Regions from separate parts of the Vibrio sp. E150_011 genome, predicted to be linked through region 3. Evidence: predicted binding sites of a transcription regulator. Region 3 holds the regulator's gene; each other region holds the start of a gene.

Region 1 (7,757 bases), on a different contig from region 3:
ACTACGTCAGGGGGAACGCCTTATGGCGCATCGCACGTTGCCAACGACAGTAATCAATTAACCCCTGACGAGGCCGCTCTTGCCATGACACTTGGAAAGCGATTGGCAAAGACGGCACAACAACTCAAACAATCATAATGGATATGACTCGCTTGCAACCGAATACTCAGTACGCTCGATACTTTGCCCTACTTTCAAACCTAGCCCTACTAACCTGGGTTATCTTATGGCACAGCACACTCTCACCGCATCCACACATCAGCGCTCTAACCATTACCATCGCTTGGGCGATACCTCTTTTGTTGCCGTTACCCGGTATTTTAGCAGGCAAGCCGTATACGCACGCTTGGGCAAACTTTGTGCTCATGCTGTATTTTCTGCACGCTTTTACGCTGCTGTATACCGATGAGGGTGAGCGATGGCTAGCCGCCGTTGAACTCATACTGACCACATTGGCATTTATCGGCAATACACTCTATGCCCGACTAAAAGGCAAAGACATGGGGCTAAAGCTACCTCGCTTATCCAGTGTCGAGAAAAAAGAAAAGGAAAAATTCGAAGAAAAATAAGCCGTTAAATATAAATAACAGACATAAAAAAGGAGGCTAAGCCTCCTTTTTTATGTCTGTTATTTGATTATTGCAATAGAATTAGTACAGCCATTCAAATGCCAGTTTCGGTTTATCGATAAGGCCTGAGGCGGTTTTTTCGGTGACAGCATTGTCTGCAGGGAGCAATTCGGGTTGAGATACATCGCTGACCGCAGCGCCAATATCAGACGCACTGGCGGCCTCTGCACTCGTAGCTGTGTTTTCAGAGATTTGAGGTGACACGGCTTGAGATGTCGCATTACTGTTTTCGACCTCATCCAGAGCGCCGACAACCTTGTCGTTGACTAAGGTGCTTTCATCTACTGAGTTTGGCACTTCTTCAATCACTTCCACTTTTTTGACCAAACCAAGCTTCAATACTTCTTGCTCAAAAGAATCAATCGACCCCAACAACGCAATTCGTACAATCACCGTTTCACCGCGGATTTCGGCAACGTCAACTTTTGCTGTTGACGCTAATCGACCTAGCGCTCGCTCTAAAGTAAAAAAGGCATCGGCGCTTGTCATCCCCGTAAAGGACACCGTCACGGAGCCGGCACTATCACCACTCACAAGGGTAGTGTTTTTAGATGCGTAGTAATCACTCACCTGAGCAATCAAGCTTTGGGCCGATAGCTCACCCGACGCTCCGCCTGTTATTGGCGCGACTTGCGTATTTCCCATACTGGCGGGACTTTGGTCATAAAGCGACCAACGTAACTGCTTTCCGTTCGCTTTAATAACCATAACGGCATCAACGGGATAACGTTGCGTTGCTTGTCCAATAGCGCCAACAAATCCTCCCCACAAATCTGTGGTTTGAATGCCCGTCATATCGTCAAAATCACCGACAGGAAAAGTCAGTGGTAAGCCACGTTTTTTCGCTTCGTCACGTAATTGCTGCGCCGTTTGAGAGTTAGTATGTTCCCACGCTATTGATCGATCATAGCCGTTGTCTTCCACTAGCCAGACCATAATATTACTGCGTTCAGCAGGCCACATTGCTGAATCCGCTTGTTGAAGTAACACACCAATTTGAGTGCTATTAAACTTCATGCTCAACGCCTGCTTACCTTCTACTTGGGTGTAACCCAGTTGAGAAATATAGCGAGAGTTCTTACTCAGTGCCTTTTTCACCACGGCGTTTGAAGCAATATTGACATCACCACTCGCACGCACCAACACCTCTAGCATTCCTTGCTGACGAGCGATCTCATCGGCATTTGGCTCTTCAGTGTTAACCACTATTTGAGTTGAATAAACATCAACTTTAGTCAACGCATACGCTGGTAATGAACACAGTCCAACCAACAACCAAGCAAAATAACGCATAGGAATCCTAAATAACAAAGATATAAGTCGGAATAATAAGCAAACATGGGAGTAGGAGCAAGCAGACTGCTTCAAGGTTTGGTTAAATTATTACGCACAAGCAATCTAATGGGCTTTAGCAATAGGTTGTCAAGCCAAGTATTGCGATATTTGTAACAATAAACCGGTTTTATTTACTAAGATCATTAAGTAATCGATTACAAGATGGTACTATCTCGCGCGTTTGCCTGACGACCGTTAGGTGTGCTTATGACTTGCCTGGAATTGATATCATGAAAACTATCCTTCAAGGGTCTCAAATGCTGTTCGTTGCATTTGGCTCCTTAGTACTTGTCCCCTTATTGACTGGACTCGACCCAAATGTCGCCCTCTTCGGAGCGGGTGTCGGTACCTTATTATTCCAACTCGTGACTAAACGCAGTGTGCCTATTTTCCTCGCCTCTTCTTTTGCGTTTATTGCGCCGATTATGTTCGGTGTTCAAACATGGGGTGTAGGAGCAACTATGGGTGGCCTAATGGCCGCAGGGGTTGTTTATGTACTAATGGGGGTGTTGATTAAGGTGCGTGGTGTCGCCATCATCCACAAGCTACTACCACCCGTTGTCGTCGGTCCTGTCATTATGGTCATCGGCTTGGGTTTGGCACCGGTTGCTGTCAATATGGCGTTGGGCAAATCAGGCGATGGTGGCATTCAGCTAATCGATTCTGATGCAGCGCTGTGGATCTCGAGCATTTCTTTACTCGTCACTATTGGTGTCAGTGTTTTCTCTCGAGGCTTTTTAAAGCTTCTACCGATTGTGAGCGGAATTTCTGCTGGCTATATTACTAGCTTGTTCTTCGGCGTTGTTGATTTCACGCCTGTCGTGCAAGCTTCTTGGTTATCCATGCCAAACTTCACAGCCCCAGAATTCAATATCAATGCGATACTGTTTATGTTACCCGTCGCCATTGCACCTGCCGTTGAGCATGTGGGGGATATGCTTGCGATCTCGAACGTAACGGGCAAAGACTACCTCAAGAAGCCAGGTTTGCATCGCACCATTGCCGGTGACGGAATTGCAACGATTGCCGCATCCATGATGGGCGCGCCACCCAATACGACATACAGCGAAGTGACAGGTGCAGTTATGCTAACGAAAGCATTTAATCCTGTAATCATGACCTGGGCTGCGGTCACCGCCATTGTTCTTGCTTTAGTCGGCAAACTAGGCGCGATTTTGCAAACAATCCCTGTTCCAGTAATGGGTGGCATCATGATCTTATTGTTTGGTTCTATCGCAACAGTAGGCTTGAATACCTTGATTAAAAATAACGTTGACCTACATAAATCTCGCAACCTTGTCATTGTGGCGATTACATTAGTTTTCGGTATTGGTGGAATGGCATTTGGTATTGGCGAGTTTAGCCTACAGGGCGTCAGCTTATGCGGTATCGTCGCGATTATTCTCAATCTTATCCTCCCTGATGACCTAGGTGACAACAAGGTCGTAGACAATGCACAGATCGAAGACTAAAACGCAAACACAGTAAAAAGTAAAAAGGCTGACAAATGTCAGCCTTTTTCATACTGGATTCAATCGATTATTGAGTACCAAAAATCTTATCGCCTGCATCTCCAAGCCCTGGAACAATATAACCTTTATCGTTCAAGCACTCATCAATAGCCGCCGTATAAAGCTCAACCTCTGGGTGCGCTTTTTCTAATGCTTCAATACCTTCTGGCGCCGCCACTAATACCAACACTTTGATCGACTTACAGCCTTTCTCTTTTAGCAGGTCGATGGTGGCAATCATGGAGCCACCCGTTGCTAGCATTGGGTCAACAACTAAAGCAATACGCTCATCAATATTGGATGCCAATTTGTTAAAGTAAGGCACTGGCTCTAGTGTTTCTTCGTCGCGATAAATACCAACGACACTGATACGAGCACTTGGCATATGCTCAAGTACACCATCCATCATGCCTAAACCAGCACGCAAGATTGGCACTACTGTGACCTTTTTGCCTTTAATTTGATCAACTTCAACAGGACCGTTCCAACCATCGATGGTCACTTTCTCTGTTTCAAAATCTGCTGTCGCTTCATAAGTTAATAAGCTACCAACTTCAGTAGCAAGCTCACGAAAACGCTTTGTGCTGATATCCCCTTCACGCATCAAACCTAGTTTGTGCTTCACAAGAGGGTGTTTAACTTCAACAACTTTCATGTCCAACTCCGGCAATTTTTACAAAACCACAAAATTATACATGCTTTGTTCCTTTATTTCAGTTGAGTTTCGACATTTCCCTCCTTTTCCAGTCAAAACAACGGCGATATTCTTCTGCCTTCTTACAAAACAAGAGAACAGAAAATAGTTTAAACTTTCTTACGCAAACGTTTCCCTTTTTGTATAAACCCCTGTTAGAATAGCGCCGCTTTTCACTTCCAATTATTTATCGAGGACTGTCCCGTGAGCGGAAACAACACTTCCCTAAGCTATAAAGACGCTGGTGTAGACATTGATGCTGGTAATGCATTAGTTGACCGTATTAAAGGCGCGGTTAAGCGCACTCGTCGCCCTGAAGTAATGGGAGGCATCGGTGGATTTGGTGCTTTATGTGAGTTGCCAACTAAATACAAAGAGCCGGTACTCGTATCAGGTACAGACGGCGTTGGTACAAAACTACGTCTTGCACTCGACCTTAAAAAACATGACACCATTGGCATCGATTTAGTCGCAATGTGTGTGAACGATCTTATCGTTCAAGGTGGTGAGCCACTATTTTTCTTGGATTATTACGCAACAGGTAAGCTAGATATCGACACAGCAGCGGATGTTGTATCTGGTATTGCAGAAGGTTGTGTTCAAGCTGGTTGTGCACTGATTGGTGGTGAAACTGCTGAAATGCCAGGCATGTATGAAGGTGACGATTACGACGTCGCTGGTTTCTGTGTTGGCGTTGTTGAAAAAGCAGACATTATTGACGGAACTAAAGTTGCCGCAGGAAATGCCCTTATCGCTGTTGGTTCAAGTGGCCCACACTCAAACGGCTACTCTTTGATTCGCAAGGTACTTGAAGTATCTGGCGCAGACAAAAATGAAGTTCTCGGTGAGCGCACCATTGGTGAGCACCTACTCGAACCAACGAAAATCTACATCAAATCAGCGCTTAAAATGATTGCTGAGCATGATATCCATGCGATCTCTCACATCACAGGCGGTGGTTTCTGGGAAAACATCCCTCGCGTACTTCCTGAAGGCACTAAAGCAGTCATCGACGGCAAGAGCTGGGAATGGCCTGCAATTTTCAATTGGCTACAAGAAAAAGGCAACGTTGAAACATTCGAAATGTATCGTACGTTCAACTGTGGTGTGGGCCTAATTGTCGCACTTCCTAAAGAGCAAGCTGACGCAGCAGTTGCACTTTTACAAGCTGAAGGCGAGAACGCTTGGGTTATTGGTGAGATTGCACAAGCTGAAGCCGGCGAAGAGCAAGTAGAGATCAAGTAATTCATGAAGAATATCGTTGTTTTAGTTTCAGGGAATGGCACGAATTTACAGGCAATTATTGATGCTTGTGAAGGCTCAATCACGAACGCTAAAGTTCGTGCTGTATTTTCTAATAAAGAGTCAGCATTTGCTCTCGAACGTGCTAGAAATGCAGGTGCCGAAGCTGAATTCCTTGACCCAAAAGCAAGTGAATCACGAGAAGCCTTTGATGCAGAGCTAATGCGACGCATTGACAAGCACCACCCTGATTTACTGGTTTTAGCAGGTTACATGCGCATTTTGAGTGGTGAGTTTGTTCGTCACTATATGGGGAAGATGATCAATATTCATCCCTCATTGTTGCCGAAATATCCGGGTCTCCACACACATCAACGTGCTATTGATAACTGCGATGAACACCATGGAACCAGTATCCACTTCGTCACTGAGAAATTAGATGGCGGTCCAATCATCCTACAAGCAAAAGTGCCTGTGTTTGATAATGATACTGTGGAATTGCTAGAACAACGTATTCAAGTCCAAGAGCATCAGATCTACCCACTTGTGGTTAAATGGTTTGTTGAAGATAGGCTTTCCATGGATGGCAGCAAAGCTATTTTGGATGGTCAAGCTCTCGGTGCCCAAGGGTACGCCGATAAATAGCCAAATAGTAAACATAAAAAAGCGAGTGTCTAACACTCGCTTTTTTTATATTTAAACAAATCATTACAATGATTCTGTTGGCGCCTGACTCGCAGGTTTTACGGCGGCATGAGGCACATCAGATAAATCATCAGAATTACTCAGCACCCGCTCACCGAAGTGAAATAGATTAAATTCACCGGGCTTCATTCGGTGCCAAGTCTCATTACCCGTTAATGGCTGAGTCGCTACGACCGATACGACATCGTTCAACATCGTTTCCATTTGGAAGTTAATCGTGACATCTTCATCCAGCAATGTGGCTTGGCCAAATGGCGCTTTACGTGTAATCCAATACAAATGATTGGTACAGAACGTCATCACAAACTCACCGTCACTTAAGAGCATGTTATAGACACCAAACTGACGCAATTCATCGCAACATTCAGCAACATACTGGAACATGGCCATCATATCTTGAGGTGGCTCTGGAAAGCGAGCTTCCAATTTGTTTAGCAGCCAACAAAATGATAGCTCACTATCCGTTTCACCAACGGGTCTATGGCGCCCGATTGCTAAGCTATCATAGTTGCTCAGCTGCCCATTGTGCGCAAATGTCCAATACCGCCCCCAAAGCTCGCGCGTAAATGGGTGGGTATTTTCTAAGTTCACCTGGCCACGGTTCGCTTGACGAATATGACTGACGACCGCCCGACTTTTAATGGGGTAACTTTGCACCAACTCAGCGATCTGAGAATCACAACTTTGATTAGGATCTTTGAACGTGCGGAACCCCTTTCCTTCATAGAAAGTGATCCCCCATCCATCCTTATGAGGCCCCGTATTGCCGCCTCTCTGAATCAAACCTGTAAAGCTAAAACAGATGTCAGTTGGCACATTGGCGCTCATGCCAAGCAATTCACACATTACGTCCCTTATTCTCCATAATCTTTATTCTACGATGCGATGACGCTACAACGATTTTCTACGACGCTTAACTCGATTATTCCATCTCTTTTTCAATCAGTTGAATAATAATATGGATGATCTTGATGTGTATTTCTTGAATACGATCCGCGTAACCGAAGTGCGGTACACGAATTTCAATATCCGCTAAACCCGCCATTTTTCCGCCATCTTTACCTGTTAGCGCGATGGTCGTCATGCCTTTTTCTTTTGCTGCTTCAATTGCTTTTAAGATGTTCGCAGAGTTACCAGAGGTAGACAGTCCAAACAACACGTCGCCTTTACGCCCTACCGCCTCGACGTAACGCGAAAAAACATAATCATAACCAAAATCGTTACTCACGCACGATAAGTGGCTAACATCAGAAATCGCAATACCCGCGTAACCCGGTCTATTTTCTCTGTAGCGCCCTGTTAGCTCTTCCGCAAAATGCATGGCGTCACAATGAGACCCTCCGTTACCACAGGACAAAACCTTACCGTCTTCTTTAAATGAAGCCGCAATCATTTTCGCAGCCGCTTCAATTTTGGCAATGTTATCGTCATCACTTAGAAATTGGTTCAAGACATCAGCGGCTTCGCTCAATTCACTTTTAATCAGATCTTGGTACATAGGACTCTTCTCTTTGTTTCACCGATAGGGTCGGCAGTAATCGATTAACTTGAGTGTACCTATAAATCAGAGAGGCTGTCGATAGCTAGCCCCCCTCAATACGCCTCCTATCATCAATTTTTTATTGTTTTTACTGCCCCCCT
Region 2 (7,757 bases), on a different contig from region 3:
TCAACATTGGTTACCCTATACCCCTCACATTAGCCATTTTGTTTGTTGAGTGGTGGGCGATCATTTGGTTCGTTGTCCGTTACAAGCGCTTAGTTGAAGGAGTATTAAAGCATGATTCGTAATATTGCAATAACCGCGTTAATGTCTATGGCTCTGGCGTCGCCAGTGAGTGCGGCGGGCGACAAAACCGTTAGCTATGAAGCATGGAAACATTGGAAAGTCGTGGGGGAGGCTCAACTATCTTGGCTATTTTTTGATGTCTATCGTTCTGAGTTGCTTGCGCCACAAGGCACGTATCAATTGTCGGACGATGTGTCTCCGCATCCCGTCGCTTTACGAATACAGTACCAAAGAGACATCAGCCGTTCGCAGTTACTCGAAGCGACTCTGGACCAATGGGAAAAAATGGGCGTGGAGAAAAGCACTAGAAGCGAGTGGATCGCGAGACTATATGACGTGTTCCCAGACATAAAAGAGGGTCAACAACTCATCTATGTTACCGATGGGTCTCAAGGTTCCTTTTATTATCTAAACAACGACGCACCGCTGCAAAGTGTTGGGAAAATTACCGATGAATCGTTAAACGATGGATTCTTGGGGATTTGGTTAGCTTCTAACAGTCAGTACCCTAAATTAAGAGCCCAACTGATAGGAATGAATTGATGAAGAAATGCGTAAGAGCCCTATTTGCTTCTCTTTTATTATTCATCACGGCGTGCAGTGCAGATTTAACTGAGTATCAAGGAACGACTCCAGAATTTGATCTATTTGGCTACTTTGATGGCCGTTCAACAGCGTGGGGAATGGTTCAGGATTACAGCGACAAGCAAACCCGTCGCTTTGAAGTGGAGATTGTTGGCGTGGTGGTTGGGGAGACGCTGACGCTGACGGAAGACTTCGTCTTTGACGATGGGGAAATTGACCAACGAGTCTGGACCATCAAGCGATTAGCTGATGGCACTTACGAAGGAACGGCTGATGACATCATCGGGAAGGCGATCGGGCAAGCAGAAGGCAACGCCCTGCGTTGGCAGTATGACTTTGAGCTAGAAGTTGACGGGTCAACGTACACCGTCGCTTTTGATGACTGGTTATACCGGCAAGATGATAAGCACCTTTTTAACCTGACGAGCATTCAGAAGTTTGGTAAAGAAGTGGGGACCATAACCCTGTTTTTCCAAAAAAAGTAGTATGGATGTGAGTGGGGCGGCTTAAAGTGTCAACCTTATTTAGGAAGGATCAAGGTAAATAAAGAAAGGGCTGCATTACTGCAGCCCTTTCTTATTACGTGTCGAGAACCTGAGCCGTTTGGCCAAATTAATCAATCAGACGAACAGCTTACAGCTTGTCTGTGAGCTCAATAGCTTGACCAATATAGTTCGCTGGTGTCATTAGCTTAAGGCGAGCTTTCTCGTCTTCTGGTAGCTCTAGACCATCGATGAAGGCACGCATTGCGTCACCATCGATACGCTTACCGCGAGTCAGTTCTTTTAGTTTTTCATACGGCTTTTCGATGCCGTAACGACGCATAACCGTCTGAACAGGTTCCGCCAATACTTCCCAGTTCTTATCTAACTCTGCCAATAGAGCTTCACGGTTGACTTCTAGCTTGCTGATGCCTTTTAGCGTCGACGTGTAAGCGATGATGGCGTAGCCACAACCAACGCCAAGGTTACGAAGAACCGTTGAGTCCGTTAGGTCACGTTGCCAGCGAGAAACAGGCAGTTTTTGTGCAAGGTGCGAGAATACCGCGTTAGCAAGACCAAGGTTGCCTTCTGAGTTTTCGAAGTCAATTGGGTTTACTTTGTGTGGCATTGTCGAGGAACCGATTTCACCAGCAATGGTTCTTTGCTTGAAGTGACCGAGTGCGATGTAGCCCCAAACGTCACGATCGAAGTCGATAAGAATAGTGTTGAAACGAGCAATCGCATCGAATAATTCTGCAATGTAATCGTGTGGTTCAATTTGAGTCGTGAACGGGTTCCACGTTACGCCAAGTGATTCAGTGATAAATTCTTCACTAAACTGATGCCAATCGATGTCAGGGTAAGCAGAAAGGTGAGCGTTGTAGTTACCCACAGCGCCGTTGACTTTACCAAGAATTTCAACCGCTTCGATTTGCTTGTATTGACGTTCCATACGATACGCCACGTTTGCCATTTCTTTACCCATCGTTGATGGGGAAGCAGGTTGACCGTGTGTACGAGAAAGTAATGGAATATCGCGATACTCGACAGCCAGGTTGCTGATAGCATCGATGATATTACGAAGTTCAGGAAGAATAACCGTTTCGCGCGCTTCTTTTAGCATTAGCGCGTGAGAAGTATTGTTGATGTCTTCAGAAGTACAAGCGAAGTGGATAAACTCGTTGACCGCGTGAAGCTCTGGAATGTCCGCTACTTTTTCTTTCAGGAAATACTCAACCGCTTTAACATCGTGGTTCGTCGTGCGCTCGATATCTTTAATACGTTGTGCATCGGCTTCACTGAAGTTTGCCGCCAATTCATTTAAAAACTGATTTGCTTCTGCACTGAATGCTGGAACTTCTGTAATGGCATCCGTTGCTGCAAGCTTTTGTAACCAACGAATTTCAACGATAGAGCGGTACTTTAGTAAACCAAACTCACTAAAGATGCTACGTAATGCCGCTGTTTTACTTCCGTAACGGCCGTCTACTGGTGAAACAGCCGTCAGTGCTGACAGTTCCATGGTGTTCTCCTGAATTGAGTGTCTAAATTTCGTGAGCTTTATACCAATAATCGAAGCAATTGTCACGAATATTGCGCAAACGTTTGCGCGAAAGTTATTTTGCTTAAAAAATAGCTCGCGTATTATTGCGAGCTATTGGGTTACATTCTTGCCAATAGGATCTTGGCTTGTTCAATCATCTTCTTACGGCCAAAGACAAGATGACGGCGCTTACCGCCTACTTGACGCCAAAGTACTGCGCTGCGAATCCCCGATAGAAGTAAGGCGCGAACCTTATGTTGTGTGCCGGTTTGTTGCAGCACAGAAGGGGTACCTGTGACTTGAATTCTAGGGCCAATTGGACTGACGACATCAAGGTAAACGCTGGCGAGATTACTGATCATTTGTTCGTCGAGCAGTTCATAATGTTCGAGTTGACGCTCAACCATTTGAATACGGTCACCAAGCTGAGACATCGCATCATTTCGGCTGCTAAGTTTACGTTCAAGTGCCATTAAACTGATAATGTATCGCGTGATTTCACTTCCAGCTGGAGTGCTATCGATGCCATTTACTAGGCATTCGAGTCCAACCTTAAGATCGGCTTCGCTACCAAATACACCAATGGTGTTGGCTGGACTGGTGTTTGTGATGGCTTTAAGTGAAGTTTCGAACGCGTCTGAATCACAGTAACCGTCTTTTGCCATGTTTTGCACGAGTGCAACTGCTTGGCAAAGTCCAGCAAATGCAACAGTACGGTCATAAAGTGTATTAGCCACGTAGTTCTCCTAAAAAATTAAATGCGCTCTTCAATGATACCGCCACCAAGGCAGACGTTGTCTTGATAAAAGACAGCCGATTGTCCAGGTGTAACAGCAACTTGTGGTTCGTCAAAGATCACTTTTATATTGCTGTCGTCAATCGGTATGATTGTACATGGTATATCTTGCTGACGATAACGTGTTTTTACCGTGCATGTGAATGGTGCCTTCACCACTTCACGATCAACCCAATGCAATTGAGATGCACGTAAACCATTCGACTTAAGAAGTGGATGGTCTGCGCCTTGTACGGCGATCAATACATTACGCTTGAGGTCTTTTTCTGCGACATACCATGGGTCTTCGTTACCACCACCGCCTTTTTGACCACCGATGTGAAGACCTTTACGTTGTCCAAGAGTATGGTACATAAGCCCTTGATGTTCACCGATGACATCGCCTTCAGGTGTTTCAATCTTACCCGGTTGAGCGGGCAAATAGCGAGACAAGAAATCGGTAAATTTGCGCTCGCCTATAAAACAGATACCCGTTGAGTCTTTTTTCTTGGCAGTAATGAGATCTTGTTCTTCAGCGATGCGTCGAACCTCAGGCTTTTCCAGTTCACCAACAGGAAATAAGCTTCGAGCAACTTGTTCATGGCTTAGCGTATAAAGGAAGTAACTCTGGTCTTTATTGCCGTCTAAACCGCGTAATATTTGTGGTTTACCGCCGTTTTCCGGGAAGGTTCGGTCAACATAGTGACCCATAGCAATAAAGTCAGCATCTAGTACTTCGTCAGCGAACTCTAAGAAGGCTTTGAACTTGATTTCTTTGTTACAAAGAATGTCCGGGTTGGGCGTTCGACCCGCTTTGTACTCGGCTAGGAAGTACTCAAAGACATTATCCCAATATTCAGCCGCAAAGTTTATGGTATGTAGGTGGATACCAAGCTTGTCGCAAACAGCTTGTGCGTCTGCAAGATCTTCAGCAGCCGTACAATATTCCTCATTGTCATCTTCTTCCCAGTTCTTCATAAACAGGCCTTCTACTTGATAGCCCTGTTGTTTGAGAAGATAGGCAGAAACGGAGGAATCCACACCGCCGGACATACCGACGATCACTTTCTTTTGGCTGTTATCAGACATGTTTAAATACCACCTATAGTAATTGGACGCAGATTTTAGCAGAAACAAAACGTGCAATACAGTTCCGCGAACCAAATCACACTTTCTTAAGGACGTTATGTGTGTCCTATTGAGGAGGATTACAAGGGCAATAATAAAAAAATCGAATACGGTATCGTTTGCTTTAATTGCGCATGTTGCTCTGATGATCTATACAGAGTTAGAATTGCCGACGTCTTTTTCCTTACGTAGATACTGTTATGAAATTCCCTGGCCAAAGAAAATCTAAGCATTACTTTCCTGTTCATGCTCGTGACCCATTGGTGAGCCAAACACAAACCAATAAAAAAATGTCGAAGACTCATATTGTTGGTATTGATCAAACCTTGGTTGATATTGAAGCGAAAGTGGACAGCAGTTTGATTGAAAAATATGGCTTGAGTAAGGGACATTCACTGGTCATTGATGATAAAGCAGCGGAAGCGTTATATACCGAGTTAAAGGAAAAAGAACTCATCACTAACGAGTTTGCTGGTGGAACGATTGGGAATACGTTGCACAACTTCTCGGTATTAGCCGACGATAAATCGGTATTACTGGGGGTTATGAGCTCAGATATTAAAATTGGCAGTTACGGCTACCGTTACCTGTGTAATACGTCGAGTCGAATGGATCTCAACTACTTACAAGGTGTTGAAGGTGCGATTGGGCGTTGTTTTACCTTAATTACCGAAGATGGCGAACGTACGTTTGCTATTAGTGAAGGTAAAATGAATCAATTACAGCCAGAAAGTATCCCAGAAAAAATATTCAAGAAAGCATCGGCATTGGTACTGACTGCTTATTTAGTTCGTTGCAAACCTGGTGATCCAATGCCGGCGGCAACCATGCAAGCAATAGAATACGCAAAGAAATACGATGTACCAGTCGTTTTAACCCTGGGTACACGTTTTGTTATTCAAGATGATCCGAAATACTGGCAGGACTTTTTACAGCAACACGTGACAGTGGTTGCCATGAATGAAGATGAAGCGGAAGCATTAACAGGGGAAAGTGATCCTTTGGCCGCATCAAACATCGCGCTTGATTGGGTGGATTTGGTATTGTGTACTGCAGGTCCTATCGGTTTATTTATGGCTGGCTACACTGAAGACAGTGCGAAACGCGAAACGTCACTGCCACTGTTGCCAGGGAGTATTGCAGAGTTTAATCGCTATGAATTTAGCCGCCCAGCAATCAAGCAAGAATGCATCACTCCAACGAAAATTTACTCTCATATTGCACCTTATATGGGCGGGCCAGAGAAAATTAAAAATACCAATGGTGCGGGTGATGCTGCGCTTTCAGCCCTACTGCATGACATGGCAGCAAATAAACACCATAAAGAAAACGTGCCTAATTCAAGCAAGCATCAGCATCAATTTTTAACGTACTCTTCTTTTTCTCAGGTATGCAAATACTCTAATAGAGCAAGCTATGAAGTGTTGGTTCAGCATTCACCACGCTTATCACGAGGTTTGCCGGAAAGAGAAGATAGCTTAGAAGAAGCATACTGGGAAAGATAATAAAAAAGCGCCGTAAAGGCGCTTTTTTTTATATGTCTTTAAACACAATAGAATAAGTGATTAAAGCTCAAATTCTTCTAGAGATTTACCTGCATCTAACGCGGCTTGGATTATTGATGGAGTACGGCCTTGGCCTGTCCATGTTTTTTCTGCGCCGTTGTCATCAAGGTATTTGTATTTAGCAGGACGCGGTGCACGTTTGCTTTTGTTTTTCGCTTTAGATTCACCAGATAATGCAGCGATTAGGTCTTCAACATCGATACCATCTTTAGCAATCATCTGTGCGTATTCGCTCAGTTTAGCTTCACGAGCTTCTCTTTCTGCTCGTTCTTCTTCATCAGACTCTCGTCTTTCAGTGACAACAATAGTAAGTTTTTCTAGTGCTTCTTCTAATTGCTCAACCGTTAGTTCACGAGCAAATGCACGTAGGCTACGAATATTAAGCAATGTTTTTGTTAATTCAGACATGACAATTCCCATGATTTTGTTTCGTTCGGCTTTAATAATAAACTTCATCGGCCATATTGACAATGAATTAGGTGTAACAAAAGTGAAAATATAATAATCTTTACACAAAATTGATAAAACTAAGAAAGATTACTTTAAGTGTTACTAATGATTACAGGTGGATTTATTTAGAGACTGATGTTCACGGTATGACATTCATTAGAATGGGTTATTGATGTTTGGTTTTGTTGCATATTAATTGCAAAAAATCTTTAGTTATAAAGTTTAGTTTATAAATCTAAGTCGCTAACGGAACTTATTTGAAACGCAAATGTCCATCGCAGATATCGAAAATTTAATGGAATACCTATTATATTGATAGCCCAAAGCACAATACTATCTGCGTTCGCGCGATTAAGTCATGCTATAAGTTCACTATTAAAGTGGTATCGACATATAAAGAGGCATCAACATCGTTATTAACGTTGTTATCTTTTACTCAATTGCCGGTCTTTTATTCCGCGAAAAACTTTCCTCCAACCTAGGCGAGTGATGCCTGAATTAGCCTAGGTAATAAGGCGTAACAACCTCTTCACAACATTGATGTTGCAATTAACAGTTCGATAAGTACAATGGCGCGCACCTAATGCAAAAGTAAGAACATTCCTCTAACTGTGAGCTTATAAGTTAGTCGATGATTTTGCTTTTGATGTAGAGGTGCGACTGCGAAAAGTACTTGTCGTTGGGGTGATGCCAATGAACGACAACAAAAGGCGCGGTCGCCGAAGTGAGAATAGAAGATCAAACTATCTTGCTGGTGTTGTCTCTGAAAGGAACAACACTGCCATAGTCTATTATTTGTTAAACTATGGAGCGCTACTGTGGGGGTTGGAAAAGCAATCGCTTTTCTTTCGCTTATTCAACATTATGTTGAAATCTATGTGTTACACGCATGTCTGCAGTAGATCTCTGACCATAATTAAAACTGGTTTCTGAAGATCATGAACTTAATCGATTTTGCTTCCTCACCATTGTCATTGCTACCGCCGCTCGTAGCTTTGAGTTTGGCTATCATCACACGTCGTGTTTTACTCTCATTAGGAGTAGGTATTGTTTTAGGTGCCTTCCTTCTAAATGATTACTCTGTTGCCAATGCTGCAGGCTATGTCTTT
Region 3 (7,757 bases):
CCGCGAGCCTCGATGTGTTGCCTAAGCTTGGTATTAAACCTGCGGTAGTGCATGCGAATGATTGGCATACCAGTTTGGTGCCGTTTTTGCTTAAAACTCGATACGGTAGCGATGACCGTTTCAAGGATGTGAAGTCAGTTCTGACCGTTCACAATGCAATATTCAAAGGTATTTTTTCTTATAGCCAACTAGAAATTATCCCTGAACTTAATCTTTCCGGCATGGAGTTCCTGCAATACGGTGAAGGTTGGGTCAGTATGTTGCGAGCTGGCATTGCGTTTGCCGACAAAGTGAACGCGGTTAGCCCAAATTACGCTGCCGAGCTGGTTACCCCTCTGGGTTCTCATGGTCTAGTCGATGATTTTGTTCATCGTGCCAAAGACCTACACGGTATCGTAAATGGTTGTGATTATTCGGAGTGGGATCCGAGGAACGATGAGTTCTTACCGGTTAGCTATGAAGCCGAATTAGCGAGTATGCTAAAAGGTAAACTCGCGTCCAAAACGTTATTACAACAAGAGCTGAACCTGCCTGAGACTAATGTTCCTATGGTCGGGATGGTATGTCGTCTGACCCACCAAAAAGGGTTTCATTATATCCTGCCTATCTTAGAGAAGTTTCTCAAAAACGATGTGCAGATGGTTATTATTGGAACGGGTGAGTCTCAGATTGCGTCCCATTTACGTGATGTTGCCGCCGAGTATCCAGACAAATTGGCATTTGTAGAAGCCTATAGCAATCGCTTTGCTCATCTCGTAGAAGCGGGTTCGGATTTCTTCTTGATGCCATCTGAGTTTGAGGCTTGTGGGCTAAACCAGTTGTACAGTATGGCCTACGGCACCTTGCCTATCATTCGTAAGGTTGGTGGACTCAAAGATACAGTGATTGATTTTGATGATAACCCATCAGAAGCTACTGGCTTTGGTTTCGAAGAGCCGTGTCATGATGCGTTGCTTATTGTGTTGCAAAGGGCGCTGCTTTTTTATCTACAACAACCAGATGAAATGCATAATATCCAACTAAGAGCGATGCGTCGCGACTTCAGTTGGTTAGAGTCAGCAAAAGAATACAATAAAATGTATGAGATAGCGCTGCATCAACATTAATTTCGTTCCAACTCGAAAAGGCGACCTTAGGTCGCCTTTTTTATTTCCTGCCTATTTTTTCCGTTGCTTTTGTCAAGGACCGCTCTAGCTGGTTAACACTTCGAAATAATTTTCAAATAAATTATGTGCAGTTTTTAACAGCCGTTCCGTGAATTGTGATACCGTAATGCTCATCGCCATTACCTAAAAGATCCTATGTCAGAGAATCTACTGTTTCATAAAACTTACGCGCATCCTACGAGCAAAGAGTGGGTGGTGTTTGTACATGGTGCGGGTGGAAGTTCCTCGATTTGGTTTAAACAAATCAGAGCCTACAGAGAGCACTTTAATCTGCTGTTTGTCGATCTACGTGGGCATGGTAAGTCAAACGAGTTGATTAAAGATATTATGGCAAGTGGCTACACGTTTAAAAGTGTGACTATTGATATTCTTAAAGTGCTCGATCACCTTAAAATTCAATCGGCACACTTTGTTGGTATGTCACTTGGCACAATTATCGTCCGTAATATTGCTGAACTGGCCTCACCTCGAGTTCGTTCTATGGTGTTAGGGGGCGCTGTAACACGGTTTAATACCCGCTCACAGTTGCTTGTGAACCTAGGGAACTGGAGTAAGCATATTATCCCTTATATGTGGTTATATCGCTTATTCGCCTATATTGTTATGCCTCAGCGTGGACAAAAAGAATCTCGTCTTTTATTTGTGCGAGAAGCGAAGAAGCTGTGCCAGAAAGAATTTAAGAGATGGTACACGCTAACAACAGAGGTTAATCCACTTCATCGTTATTTCAAGGATAAAGAACTTCCTATTCCAACATTGTATTTAATGGGGGATAAAGACTATATGTTCATCCACCCAGTAAAAGAAATGGTAGCAGAGCATGAATCGAGCCGCTTGCTTGAAATTGAAAACTGCGGGCATGTCTGTAATGTCGAAAGACCAGATGAATTTAATAAACACTCCATCGCGTTTATTAAATCGGTACAGTAAAATAACCTTAAGTACTTTAATTGATGGTTAAGTGCTAACCGCTGAGTGCTAAGTGCTGACAGTTCCAGCATGCTCCAAACTGCGCTTCATTGAGCTCATTGCATTGTGGGCAGTGCCAGCTAGCTTGGTCGTGATTGTTCTCTTGTTGTTGCACCGCTAAGATTAACGATTTAGCTTTCGCCTCTTGGGATACTTCGTGTAACCAGATGTAAGGTAGGGAGCTTTCATCAAAAGGCACTTCGCCTCTCAATCCAAATACCCCCTCGCCACGTACCTCACACTGAACCCCTTCGGCAAACAGTTGCTGTTGCATGATATGTGTTTCGGTAGGATTATTACCTATGTATATCTTCATTTAGTCTGTACCTGGGGTGATTTTGAAAACCGAGCCATCGCCCATTTCGTGATTAAAGGAAATAACCCTAACAATGCAAAGGAAGCGAGAACAGCGGGTGATACTATGCCTGATAGACTGTCAATACTGGCGAGTTGGGTGCCTGCATTAAGGTAAACCGCAGTACCCGGTAGCATACCAAGTTGACTAACCAAATAGTATTTTGAAACGCGAATTGGGGTTAGCCCCATGAGTAGGTTAATTAGAAAAAATGGGAAAATAGGGATGAGTCTCAAAGAAAAAAGGTAAAAAGCACCATCCTTTTCAACGCCCTTGTTGATCGTCGCCAGTTTACCGCCGAACCGCTTTTGTACCCAATCACGTAGAAGAAAACGACTGCTAAGAAAAGCGAGCGTAGCGCCAATAGTACTTGCAAAAGAGACCAGCAATAAGCTCACCCAAAAACCAAATAACGCGGCGCCCAACAAAGTGACGACAGCGGCGCCTGGGACAGAGAAGGCGGTGATGGTGATATACAGAAAGAAATAGGTAAGCGCGGCAACCAAAAAATTATTGTCAATATAAGTGGCAAGCGCTGCCTGTTGTGCCTTGGCATTTTCTAACGTCAGGTATTGTCCAAACTCTACGCCTAGAAAAACAATAACGGCAACAAATCCTAAGCCCAATAACAATTTTTTACTCATGTCCTACTCCATGTCGATAATGCATCTTTAGTATAAGACACGAACATCGGAATTTAACTTTCAAACAGATAAAAAAAAATCAGCTAATGGGCTGATTTTTTTATAAGTAAGAGAGAACAAGTACTAATTGATATGATTGGCTAGCTCGTCGCGCTTGGCTTGTGGAATCACAGACCAGTGAGTACCATTAATCGCACCTTCTAACGCCCAAAGTAATTCGAGACCGACACTTGTCGAGTGTGTTTTTTGAATTGCCTTGAAGGCTTCAACGGATCCATGCTCTTGAAGTGAGTTCACCGATTCTATCCCCGCTTTTTTGAGCATGCGCTCTGTTGCAAGACGCAAATTCGGGAGATCTTTTAATCGGGTTGGTTTGCAGTCAGATTGTTTTACTTTTTCATCTTTTGCGTAATCCAACGCTGAGCGTGCATAGTTCAATATCAACTCACTGTCATTCCAGCTATCTTCAGGCAGGGCAAAATATTTTGTCACTACTGGGAATCCACGTTTTTTATAAACGTAAGGCTTGAAGCCGTTTTGCTTGAATGTCGCGACGGTTGTTGGGTTAGTTCTGATGTGTAATTTACTGTTCACTGCTAATGCAAACATCGTATCGTCAACAAAAATGCCAAATCCACCGAACATAGAGCGGGATTTGACTTTTCCAAGTTGAGCGAACAACTGCATCGAATTTTTTAATATTGGATTGTCCATATTTGTCTTTTCTCGGTGTTATTTGATTGTGTCACCAAAATCAGGTCCGAGAGTGTAGCAAACAGGCATCAATTCCTTGTTAAATTAAAAACAAGAATTCAGTGTCCTTTGCCATCGGTAACCCCGCTACCTACCATAAATGGTTTAGGCCGGAGGCTTTGCGTCCCAACTTTTCAGATGGTTTGCCCTGTGCGTGACTTTGTTAGAATAAAGAAAAAATGCGTTAATCTGCATTGAGATATAACTAAAGTGTGACGTTGCTTCAAAAATTAGGCGGGTATTTGTGCTTAAGAGGTAACATAAACTAACAATTAGGCGTCTAAAATCTGGGAACAAGATCAAAAAAAAGCGCCTAACTAGGCGCCTTTGTCATTTTGTTGTCAGGTTTTTGACAGAGTGGCGTTCAATTATCTCGGGGTGCATCTCAAATATACGTTTGTCATGACCTTTATCTTTTATGCGTTCTAGCAAAATCTCAAAGGCGTTCTTTCCGACACGACGTTTCGGTTGGTGAACCGTCGTCAGTGGTGGAGAAAAATACTCAGCAAGCTCAATGTTATCGTAACCAATCACAGAGATATCTTCTGGTACGTTCAAACCGAGTTGTTGTAAACGACTCATAAGGCCTAACGCCATCGTATCGTTAAAGCAGAACACGGCGCTTGGTCGTTCTTCCATTGCGGCAATACGATTCGCTGCGATGACCGCTGTGTCACACTCAAAGTTACCTTCAAATATACGGTCTTCTTTCATTTCGATGCCGGCTTCTGATAGCGCACGCTTGTAACCAATAATGCGTTCTTGGCACACCGCTTTTTCTAGGTGACCGCTCAAACATGCGATGTCCGTATGGCCTTTATCAATTAGGTATTTTGTGGCGAGATAACCACCTTCCTCCGAATTATCAATGATCTTATCTGCTTGCGAGCTCTCAGGACCCCAGTCCATGATCACTTTAGGAATATCGGAGTGACGATCAAGCATGCTAAGAAGCTCTTCTGTGAGATCTGAACACATGACGAGAATACCGTCGACGCGCTTCTCTGCTAGCATTCGAATGTAATCTCTCTGCTTTTCATACACGCCACCAGTGTTACACAGAATTAATGTGTAACCTTGACGATAGCAATAGCTTTCAACGCCATCGATAACCTCGGAGAAGAATAAGTTCGTTGATTGTGTAACCAACATACCGATGGTTTTCGTTGAGTTACATTTTAAGCTTCGCGCAACGGCGCTTGGCGCGTAATTGAGTTCTTCTACGGCGGCGTTGACTTTTTCTTGTGTGGCTTCGGCAACAAAACGTGTTTTGTTAATAACGTGAGACACAGTAGTAGTTGAAACGCCAGCTAGACGGGCGACATCTTTGATTGTTGCCATAGCTTTATCCTATTAGTAACGGCTTTTGCGTATGGTCAGCAAAAACGTCGTTGCGGTAATGCAGCTTTGTTTAATTAAAAAAGCGCTTTGGTGTATGGAATGCGTACCGAGTAAGTGAACCTAGTGACACATTGGATTCCAATTGTGGGTTAGCTATTCACCTGACAAGGACATAATAGCTAAAGATAGGAAAGCATGGGGCACTAAAATTTGGTTTTCGCATTGAAACGGCGGATTGTAATGCTAGTCGGTGACTCTAGCAACGTTTCAACCGACAAATTTGATGATAAATTAAAATTAATACGGGGTGACACCGCCACCTTGATTGATAGCGGTGTCTGCATCGGTTACTCAGCAGTTAAATAGTTAAGGTCTAACTGACAAAATGCAATGAGGAGTGTTGCTACCGCGGCGTAAAATCCAAATTCATCATACTCTTTACATTTTTTTTCGAATTGAGGCAGCCATGTCATCAAGTGCTGATTAAGGTAATCAGCTTGCTCTAATAATGCGTTGTTGATGTGCGCCTCGGACTCCAGTTCATTAGAACGAATAATAAGGTTGCCGAGAAAGTCCAACTCTATCGCGAGGTGATCGGCTGGCTCATTTAAGTCTTCAGAGACGGCGACATTGTGTTTTTTTAACAGCTCGGTCATGTCATTAGCCGGTTTATCATTGAGAAGACCTGATTCACCTATGTACATTGAGGCATAAGGTAATGCGCCATGCTTATCTGATTTAAGAAATAGGTCACAAAAATCTGCGGATAGCTCAAGTTGGGCGTCTTCTCGAGTCTGTAATCGGTTCAAGCCATCAATGAGTGTATTGATCGGCGCTTCGAGTGATGGGTTTTCACCGAGACCGCTCAAAAAAGAACGTATTTCGACACTGTGATATTTATCCAGTTCTTGTTGAGTAAGCTCTTTGGCAAATAGGCTAGAAAGCCACCAGTATATCTCTGCACGTTGTTCATTAAATGCTTTCAATTCTTGCATCTTGTTCTCTCCAAAAGTCTTGCCCTTATTTTAGACAATAAAAATGAACAGCAGTAAGGGCAATAATGAAAAAAATCGAACGTTTATGAAGATAAATGAATAAAAGAGCGGTTGATGGTTTTAAAGCGACACCAGATGGGCAAGGTTCTGATTGCATATAGTGGATAAAAAGTGTTCTTGTCTTGAATCAATAAAAACACGACTTTCTACACAATACCGTAATGTCCGCTAGAATTGTGACTAATTATGAATAGAATGGCTTCGGTCATAGATAGAATAGAAACGGTGAATATGAGTTATCACGTATTAGTAGTTGAAGATGATGTCGTTACGCGTAGCAAGTTGTCTGGTTACTTTGAGAGTGAAGGCTATTTAGTAAGCGAGGCTGAAAGCGGTGAAGAGATGCGACAAGTATTGCAGTCTTCCAGTGTCGACCTTGTCATGCTTGATATCAATCTTCCTGGTGAAGATGGTCTGATGTTAACTCGAGAGTTACGTAGCCAGTCTGATATCGGTATTATATTGGTAACAGGTCGTACTGATAGTATTGATCGGATCGTTGGCCTAGAAATGGGCGCAGATGACTATGTAACGAAACCGTTTGAATTAAGAGAATTATTGGTCAGAGTTAAAAACTTACTGTGGCGTATCGCCCAAGCTCGTAAGCAGCCCTTAATATCGCAAAGTGCCGAGAACGAGCATGTTGTGCACTTTGGGGAGTGGTTATTCGATAAACAACGCCGCTCATTAAGTTGCAATGGTGAACCAGTAAAACTGACAAAAGCCGAGTATGAGCTTTTAGTCGCGTTATCTACTTACCCTAATCAAGTTCTGAGTCGTGAGCGAATCTTGAACATGATCAGTCATCGAGTTGACGCGCCAAATGATCGCACTATTGATGTATTAATCCGACGTATGCGCACTAAAATGGAAGCGGATCCGAAAAACCCACAAATATTCATCACGGTTCATGGTGAAGGATATATGTTTGCGGGTGACTAGCGACTACGTTTAATTTAACGATGTAGGTTGCACTCTTTCACAAAAAATAGCGTGTCTCATCATTAAAAAACAGTACTCAATTGTAAAAAAAGCCAGGCGTTTAACACAGCCTGGCTTTTTACATCAATGTACTTAGATCCAGTGCACTTAGATCCAGTGCACTTAGAACCAGAGCACTTAGCGCCAGCGTACTTAGAACCACAGCAATTAGAGCGAGATGATATTATCCCTAGCTAAGGTTGAGCAGATTCTGCAGGTGGGCTAAGCGCCTTGTCAGAGTTAGTATCCACTGGCATGCCTTCATTTCCCTGTTCACCCTCAACGTTACTCTCTCCTACAACGGTTGCATCGTCGTCACCTTCTAACGTTGAAAGTGGATTATTTTCAGGCGTGAGCTCATCTGTAGACGACACTCCCTCGCTAGCAACCCAGTCACGTAACCTTTGCCATGCCAGCCCCATGGTTTCATGCCAGTATCGCTCTGTTTGTTCGAGGTAGCGAGCTTGTGGGGTATATTTTTGCCATGCTTGCT
Region 4 (7,757 bases), on a different contig from region 3:
CCTTTGCAATTCCTTTCGCAGGGATTTCCTTAGCTTTACCATAATCACTGAACATGGCGACTAATCGGTTGTCCGAAATGGGTGAAATCATGTCCCCCTCCAAACTAAGGGCCAGAATCGGCACTCTTGTCCGTCGAGACGTTAAAAAGCCTTGTACTTTCAGCGACCATGCCATCAACTGACCAGCTAAGCTATTAATGTCGACCACATCTTTACCAAGTCGTGAGGCCAACATATCTAAATACATCTTAGGCATCTGTCTGATTTTTTCTGGTTTTGTCAGTACGTCGTGTATTGGAGCACCTAACGAGACACAGCCCTTAATCTTGTATGGTTCTAGAAAGGACAAACGTACCATCGCGTTACCACCAAATCGAAAACCGAGTAAGCCGACTTTAAAATGATCAACCCAAGGTATCTTCGGTAATTCATCTAATACGGCTTGGTGCAAACACGAACTGTCTTCACTTAACGGCCAGCGAGAGCTATGTCCAATAGAAGGCATATCCACGGTTAACATCGCAATGCCTGCTGGCGCTAGATAATCTCGATATAAACGCCACATGTCAGTTTGCAATGAATCGAGACCCGCACTGACAATAACCACGGGTTGCGGTTTATCGGTGCTCGGTAAATGGAGATTCGCTACTATGCGCTTGTTCTTATAAGGGATTTCGATCTGCTTGATAATGTGGCTTGTGCGCTTGGCTGCCTCATTATAAGCCGTGTTGGCAAGAACTTGCGCTTGTAGTGCAAGGTTATCATTCTTGAGGTGTGGGTATCCGGCAATACTGAAGCACAAAGATGCCGTGAACAACTGTTCAGCCGACGCGTCTCCCTCAAGGTCGTTAGCTTGTTTCTGATGTTCCATTCCAAGCTTGGTCCATTCATAATTCCAGTTACCACTGTGATAACCCATTACGGTATCAAGCCATTCGTCAACGGTACGAGAATGATCCGAAGACGCGATACGCGCCAACACTCGCTCTTGCTCAATGGGGTCAACGCCCTGCCAAATCCACTGGAGGCGCTGTAGGTTTCGGTACCAAGAAGTCGGTATTTCCTCACGCTTTTCTTCTAACGTTTTCTCGCTGCTTGGCATATACCTCATTAGGCGGGAGGTTTCTTTTGCTTGTTTGTTTTTTTCAAACAAGGTTTCAGAGATATTTTTGCTGACTTCTTCTGACATACCATAACCCTACTTATATCATTTCCGCTCTATAGTAATCAAAAATGCGTTTTGGTTCAGTTTTTTTGAGTATGGCAACGAATAAACCATGCGCTATATCAACGCTACGTGCGCAAGTAATAAAAAAGCCCGCATAAAAATGCGGGCTTTTAAAGTACGAATTAACGTCAATTACTTTTGCTTGCGATTTACGGGCTCTACATAAGAAAGCACCATATCCCAAGGCTGTTCAATCCATGTATCTTGTGGAATATCGATAACATATTCGTCAACAAGATCAACACCAGCTGGCTTTGCACAAACCGTGATCAGTTTAGCTTTAGGGTACATTTCACGAATCTTACGGGCCGTATCGCCACTGTCGACTAAGTCATCAACAATCAAGAAACCTTCACCGTCATGCTCAGGTGCTTTAAGAACCGTCATATCACGCTGATGATCGTGATCGTAGCTAGAGATACATACTGTATCAACAAAACGAATACCCAATTCACGCGCTAGAATTGCTGCAGGAACTAGACCGCCACGGCTCACGCCAATGATGCCTTTCCACTGCTCTGCTGGCATTTGAAGTTCTGCCAGTTGACGACAATATGAGTGCATATTGTCCCATGTGATTACGAATTTGTTAGCCATAGTAAAAACCTAAATTAAATAAAACCGAATAAGCTAATTATGCTGCTTCAAGGACATACTTCAAGATGAAGATACCTGCCATCACCCAAACACTGATTGAAACGTCACGACCTTTGCCGCTGAACAGTTTGATTGCTGCATAAGAAATAAAGCCTAGAGAGATACCTTCTGCGATAGAGAAAGTAAAAGGCATCATCAAGCAAGTAACCACTACTGGTGCAGCTTCCGTCAGGTCACGCCAATCAATACTTACGAGGCCTGACATCATCAGTATCGCTACATAAAATAGCGCGCCAGCTGTCGCGTAAGCAGGGATCATACCAGCTAAAGGCGAGAAGAATAATGCAAGTACGAACAAAATGCCAACGACAACGGCAGTTAATCCTGTACGACCACCGACTGCAACGCCCGCCGTACTCTCTACGTACGAAGTTGTATTTGATGTTCCTAGCAATGCACCAATAGACGTCGCCGTTGAATCTGCTAGTAACGCCTTGTTCAAACGAGGAATCTTACCTTCTTTGTCAATCAGGTCTGCTTTTTGAGCAACGCCGACTAACGTGCCTGCTGTGTCAAACAAATCAACAAACAAGAAAGCAAAAACAACCGAAATCATACCGATCTCAAACATATGAGAAAAATCAAGCTGCAAGAAGGTAGGAGCGATACTTGGTGGCGCTGACATAATGCCGTGCCATTGCACATCCCCGAAAATAATTCCGAGTACAGTCACAGACAAGATAGCAATCATCACCGCGCCTTTGAGTCCACGGTGTACGAGTGCAATCGTCAGGAAAAAACCAATAGCGGCAAGAACGGCTGGTAACGATGTAATGGCACCCATTGATACTAACGTCGCAGGGTTATCAACAACAATGCCGGAATTTTTTAATGCAATAAGCGCTAAGAACAAGCCAATACCCGCAGAAATACCGGTACGTAATGACATTGGAATCGAATTAATGATCCATTCACGTATTTTAAATATGCTCAGCAGGATAAATAACACACCAGAACAGAATACTGCTGCTAGAGCAACCTGCCATGTGTGTCCCATTCCGAGAACAACCGCATAAGTAAAAAATGCATTCAGACCCATACCCGGTGCTTGCGCGATAGGGTAGTTGGCAACAAAACCCATAATGAAACAGCCAATAGCAGCCGCTAGACAGGTTGCAACAAATACCGCATCACGATCCATGCCAGCATCAGCTAAAATTGCTGGGTTTACAAAAATGATATAAGCCATTGTCAGGAAGGTAGTGATTCCAGCAATGACCTCAGTGCGCACATTCGTGCCATTTTCACTGAGTTTAAATAGCTTTTCGAGCATAATCGAATTCCTAAAGAGTAAAAAGTAAACGGTTGCGTAAACGATTGGCGCGAATTATAAGGGGTTCAATACGCAAATTCCACCTAGATTTTTGACTCTAATACACAAAAACAACCTTTTGTGTGAAACTAATCCCTTATCTATTATTAACGAATTGAAACACTTAGCGTTAAATTAACGATAGATTTAACGGGATAACCACTGCCCAGTTGCACAAAATTCGTACAACCCGGAACAAGATAAAAGTGACGACCGTTACAAATCGCTAAATTTTAGGCAAAAAAAACGCCACTCATTGAGTGGCGGTAGAAAAATTCTTGGTTATCAATTGGGGTAACCGACGGTAATTTCTAAATATAGGGGTATAAATCTGTTACTTATTTACCGAAGTAGACGGTATAGGCGAAGTCTTGGGTGTATACATTTTGATTTGTCCAAAACATCGCACTTGCTAAACCATTCATATTTTTCTCCTCAAACCATACAACTTGATCATTAATGTTGAATCTCGGTTCCGTGGAGGCGATCACTCGGGTTCATTCCTTGAACTGGGTTGTTGAATCAATCAACTGATAAGAATAATACCATGATGATTATAAATTACAATCATATAGTGATTAAAATCACAATTATTTGTATACTGGCTACATATCAATCCATTTTATGTAATTTAATTACATAAAAGCGATCTATAAAAATCAAATCTATCATTACATGCCAGTTTTATCATTCACACTCACGTAATTAATGGCCCCATCAAAGCGACTATCTATGACTACACCCGGTTTACAACTAATGGTATCCTTTGTGTCATCTTTAATTCGCTAGAAAACCAGAAGTTCACAACGCATTTTGTGTAGTTTTAGGAATAACCATCTAGCAAAGTCGGTATATAGGAGAGATCTGTGTCTGAATTCCACTCTGAGATCAGCAAGTTATCACCAAGCCCTGTTTGGCAGTTTTTTGATAAAATTTGCTCTATTCCTCACCCATCAAAGCATGAAGAAGCCCTTGCTCAAACCATTATTCAATGGGCGACAGAGCAAAACCTTGATGTAAAAAGAGACTCAACCGGTAACGTATTCATTAAAAAGCCGGCCACGCCAGGTATGGAACATAAAAAAGGTGTCGTACTTCAAGCTCACATCGACATGGTTCCACAAAAAAATGAAGACACCGACCATGACTTCACTCAAGATCCAATCCAACCGTATATTGACGGCGAATGGGTCACGGCTAAAGGCACCACACTCGGCGCGGATAATGGCATGGGTATGGCCGCTTGTTTGGCCGTGTTGGCGTCAAATGAGATCAAGCACGGCCCTCTCGAGGTTCTACTCACCATCGATGAAGAAGCTGGCATGACCGGCGCATTTGGTCTTGAGGCTGGCTGGTTGGAAGGTGAGATCCTCCTTAACACCGACTCAGAGCAAGAAGGCGAAGTCTACATGGGTTGTGCTGGCGGCATTGATGGTGCTATCCAGTTTGATATCGTTCGTGAATCGGCTCCGGTCGGATTCGTTGCTCGTCAACTTATCTTGAAAGGTTTAAAAGGCGGCCACTCTGGTTGTGATATTCACACTGGTCGTGGCAATGCGAACAAACTTCTTGCTCGTTTTCTAGCAGGACATGCTAAAGAATTAGACGCTCGCTTGATTGAGTTCCGTGGTGGCAGCTTGCGCAATGCTATTCCTCGTGAAGGTTTTGTATCGCTTGCCGTTCCAGAACAAAATCTGGCTAAACTCGATGAGTTGTTCAAGCACTACACGACGTTATTGCAACAAGAGCTTGGTGCCATCGAAACTGGACTCGTTACCTTCAATGAAGACACCGAGCTGACCGAGGTATTTGAAGCACAGTCACAAGCTCGCTTTATTGCTGCACTTAATGCCTGTCCAAACGGCGTGATTCGCATGAGTGACGACATTGAAGGCGTCGTTGAGACCTCACTTAACGTGGGCGTCATTACCACCGAGCAAAACACGGTAACCGTATTATGCCTAATTCGTTCACTCATTGATTCTGGTCGCTCTCAAGTTGAAGGTATGCTGACTTCAGTTGCAGAGCTGGCCGGTGCAAACATCGAATTCTCCGGTGCTTACCCGGGTTGGAAGCCTGACCCAGATTCAGACATCATGGCGATTTTCCGTGATATGTATGAAGGTATTTACGGCCATAAACCTAACATCATGGTCATTCACGCTGGCCTTGAGTGCGGTTTATTTAAAGAACCTTATCCTAATATGGACATGGTTTCTTTTGGGCCTACTATCAAATTCCCACATTCTCCAGACGAGAAAGTGAAGATTGATACCGTTGCTCTTTTCTGGGAACAGATGGTTGCGCTACTTGAAGCTATCCCAGCAAAAGCTTAACGACTCCGATAACGAGTAAAGCTGGCTAGCATTTGAGCCGACGTTTTTAAAACGTCGGCTTTTTTGTTTTAGGTCAACTTGGAATTTTGTTTTTTCACAAGACACTGTGTATATTGAGATAAGTTATCATTTAGAAGAGAATTAAACATGCAAGTATATGGCTGCTGTGAACTCATCAGAGAACTCTATGCTCAAATCGGTAGTGGCGATCAAGCCTACATCCCAAAAGCGGTGTCATGTGCAGTAAGAGCATTAAATGACGTGGCATCTGACGAATCACTGCCACTAGAGATTCGTGAAAAAGCGGCGTTTGCAGCGGCAAACCTGCTTATTTCAGATTTTGAGGACTAAGAGAGAAACCATGAACCTCAACAATTTTATAGCGATGGATCCCATCATGCTAATGAGCATCATCAATATGAAGTTACGAGATGACTTCAATGGTGACCTGGACGAGCTGTGTGCTTCGCTCGATATTGATAAACAGGCGCTAAGTGATAAGCTGTCTGGTGCGGGATTTGATTTTTTACCTGATGCTGGCCAATTTCGATAAAATAAAGCCGACGCAAACCGTCGGCTTTATTTTTCAGCATGTAAACATTACAGAGATACGTTAACCATACAAAGATAAGTTAACTGACTATATACACACTAAGACGCTAACCAAACGACGCCCAGATTACGATGGCAACCAGCGCGGGGCAGACAAACTTCACGTAGAAAGGCCACACCTTACCAAACCAACCAAGCTGAAAGTCAGGGCACCCCTGCTCTAGTTCTTTTACCTTACTTGCGCGACTCCATACCCAGCCACCAAAAACACAGAAAAGTAACGCCGCGATCGGTTGTAAGTACTGCGTCGCCACCATAGCCACAAGTCCGAATAAATCAGCAAAGTTAAACACAATAAAGATACTAAACGCTGCAATTGCGGCCCCCAATACCCAACTTGTTTTCTTTCGGCCCGTTTTAAAGCGCTCATCCACCAACGAGACTGGGCACTCAAGCATAGAAATTGAAGACGTTAATGCTGCAATCGTTAACAACAAGAAAAACACGACAGAAAAGACAAGGCCGAGTAAACCCAATGATTCGAACATCAGAGGTAATACGGTAAATACCAGCGTGTCAGAGCTGAGCAGCGAGCCATCTTGCGCATAGATCTGTACGCCTCTTTGCATGGCAACATACATAGCGGGCATGACGACGAGGCCTGCGATAAATGCCACGGCGGTATCGACCAAGGTTACATTCATTGCCATCTTTGGCAGGTTTTCTTTCTTCGATAAATATGAGCCATAGATAAGCATTGAACAGCCACCAATGGTCAAAGAGAAGAACCCCTGCCCCATTGCCGCCAAAATCAGTTTTCTATCCCATATTTTTTCAAAATCTGGGACCAAATAATGCTTAAGCCCTTCCATTGCTCCTTGCTGCATCATGATATAGACAAAGAGCAGCGCGAACAGAATGAACAATGATGGCATAAGGCGTGTGGACCATTTCTCGATACCTTGCTTAACACCACCTTGTACGATCAAGATGGTAAGAAGATAGAATGCGACGGTACCAAACACATTGCGGCCAACGCTAAAGCCTTGGAACCAATCCGCAGGTCCAGTCAATCCGGCGATTTCAAACAATGCCCCGAATAAGAAGCAAATAAGCCAGCCGCCAACAATCGAGTAGAACGCAAGAACCGCACAAGGCACCGCCAACCCAATCCAACCCACTCCGGCACCTAATTTTTTAGCGATGGGATTGGATGAAAGAGATCGCATACTATCGACAGGATTCGCTTGACCGTGTCGACCGATGGCCATTTCAACCACGAGCATTGGGAATGCCACCACTAAAATCATCACTAAATAGACAAGTAGAAAAGCCCCGCCACCGTTGCTGGCTACTTGAGTGGGAAACCCCCAAATATTACCTAGCCCTACTGCTGCACCTGCAGCTGCTAGAATAAAGCCTAATTTAGAACCAAAATGTTCACGAGGCGTTGCGTTTGAAGTCGTATTATTCACAGTTTAAAATCATTGCGTACTAGTTGGCTGGTACGATAATCGAATTAAACCACCAAATCAATAAAAGACAGTTTAATGAACTATTTTAATTTCGTTGTTATTTGTACATAAACCATTACATGCCATATCGGCAATATGAAATAAAGGAAGGCTTGGCGATAATAGGACTAACATCGCGTCTCATCAGATAAGAATAA

The links. Region 3 encodes PurR, which represses purine synthesis genes. Its sites were predicted from a motif close to TNANGNAAACGTTTNCNTNA; they were not measured.
Region 1: a site for PurR is predicted at 4,290-4,309, ahead of purM (phosphoribosylformylglycinamidine cyclo-ligase). Genes of this name have one in related genera too.
Region 2: a site for PurR is predicted at 4,741-4,760, ahead of ACE1OE_RS04755 (inosine/guanosine kinase). Genes of this name have one in related genera too.
Region 4: a site for PurR is predicted at 3,179-3,198, ahead of ACE1OE_RS08115 (NCS2 family permease). Genes of this name have one in related genera too.

The regions. Positions count from the first base shown of each region.
Region 1 is NZ_JBHFOL010000010.1:15,339-23,095, forward strand. Features, by position in the region: gene wrbA (NAD(P)H:quinone oxidoreductase) at 1-138, shown strand, start outside; gene ACE1OE_RS15400 (DUF2069 domain-containing protein) at 144-569, shown strand; gene ACE1OE_RS15405 (DUF2066 domain-containing protein) at 651-1,922, opposite strand; gene ACE1OE_RS15410 (uracil-xanthine permease family protein) at 2,195-3,436, shown strand; gene upp (uracil phosphoribosyltransferase) at 3,504-4,130, opposite strand; gene purM (phosphoribosylformylglycinamidine cyclo-ligase) at 4,374-5,414, shown strand; gene purN (phosphoribosylglycinamide formyltransferase) at 5,418-6,056, shown strand; gene ACE1OE_RS15430 (class II glutamine amidotransferase) at 6,120-6,962, opposite strand; gene lpcA (D-sedoheptulose 7-phosphate isomerase) at 7,039-7,614, opposite strand.
Region 2 is NZ_JBHFOL010000002.1:341,161-348,917, forward strand. Features, by position in the region: gene ACE1OE_RS04725 (DUF2878 domain-containing protein) at 1-122, shown strand, start outside; gene ACE1OE_RS04730 (chalcone isomerase family protein) at 112-663, shown strand; gene ACE1OE_RS04735 (DUF3833 domain-containing protein) at 663-1,190, shown strand; gene purB (adenylosuccinate lyase) at 1,339-2,709, opposite strand; gene hflD (high frequency lysogenization protein HflD) at 2,850-3,467, opposite strand; gene mnmA (tRNA 2-thiouridine(34) synthase MnmA) at 3,485-4,594, opposite strand; gene ACE1OE_RS04755 (inosine/guanosine kinase) at 4,834-6,138, shown strand; gene ACE1OE_RS04760 (H-NS family histone-like protein) at 6,199-6,606, opposite strand; lysine riboswitch at 7,290-7,472, shown strand; gene ACE1OE_RS04765 (Na+/H+ antiporter NhaC family protein) at 7,587-7,757, shown strand, end outside.
Region 3 is NZ_JBHFOL010000019.1:1,434-9,190, reverse strand. Features, by position in the region: gene glgA (glycogen synthase GlgA) at 1-1,106, shown strand, start outside; gene ACE1OE_RS20825 (alpha/beta fold hydrolase) at 1,302-2,096, shown strand; gene ACE1OE_RS20820 (DUF2007 domain-containing protein) at 2,131-2,451, opposite strand; gene ACE1OE_RS20815 (TVP38/TMEM64 family protein) at 2,448-3,134, opposite strand; gene ACE1OE_RS20810 (TfoX/Sxy family DNA transformation protein) at 3,258-3,848, opposite strand; cyclic di-GMP riboswitch class I at 3,962-4,045, opposite strand; gene purR (HTH-type transcriptional repressor PurR) at 4,218-5,228, opposite strand; gene torD (molecular chaperone TorD) at 5,576-6,223, opposite strand; gene torR (two-component system response regulator TorR) at 6,515-7,225, shown strand; gene elyC (envelope biogenesis factor ElyC) at 7,459-7,757, opposite strand, start outside.
Region 4 is NZ_JBHFOL010000003.1:450,223-457,979, reverse strand. Features, by position in the region: gene frsA (esterase FrsA) at 1-1,189, opposite strand, end outside; gene gpt (xanthine phosphoribosyltransferase) at 1,361-1,825, opposite strand; gene ACE1OE_RS08115 (NCS2 family permease) at 1,863-3,158, opposite strand; gene ACE1OE_RS08110 (aminoacyl-histidine dipeptidase) at 4,064-5,533, shown strand; gene ACE1OE_RS08105 (YaeP family protein) at 5,681-5,884, shown strand; gene ACE1OE_RS08100 (DUF4250 domain-containing protein) at 5,895-6,086, shown strand; gene ACE1OE_RS08095 (sodium-dependent transporter) at 6,193-7,560, opposite strand.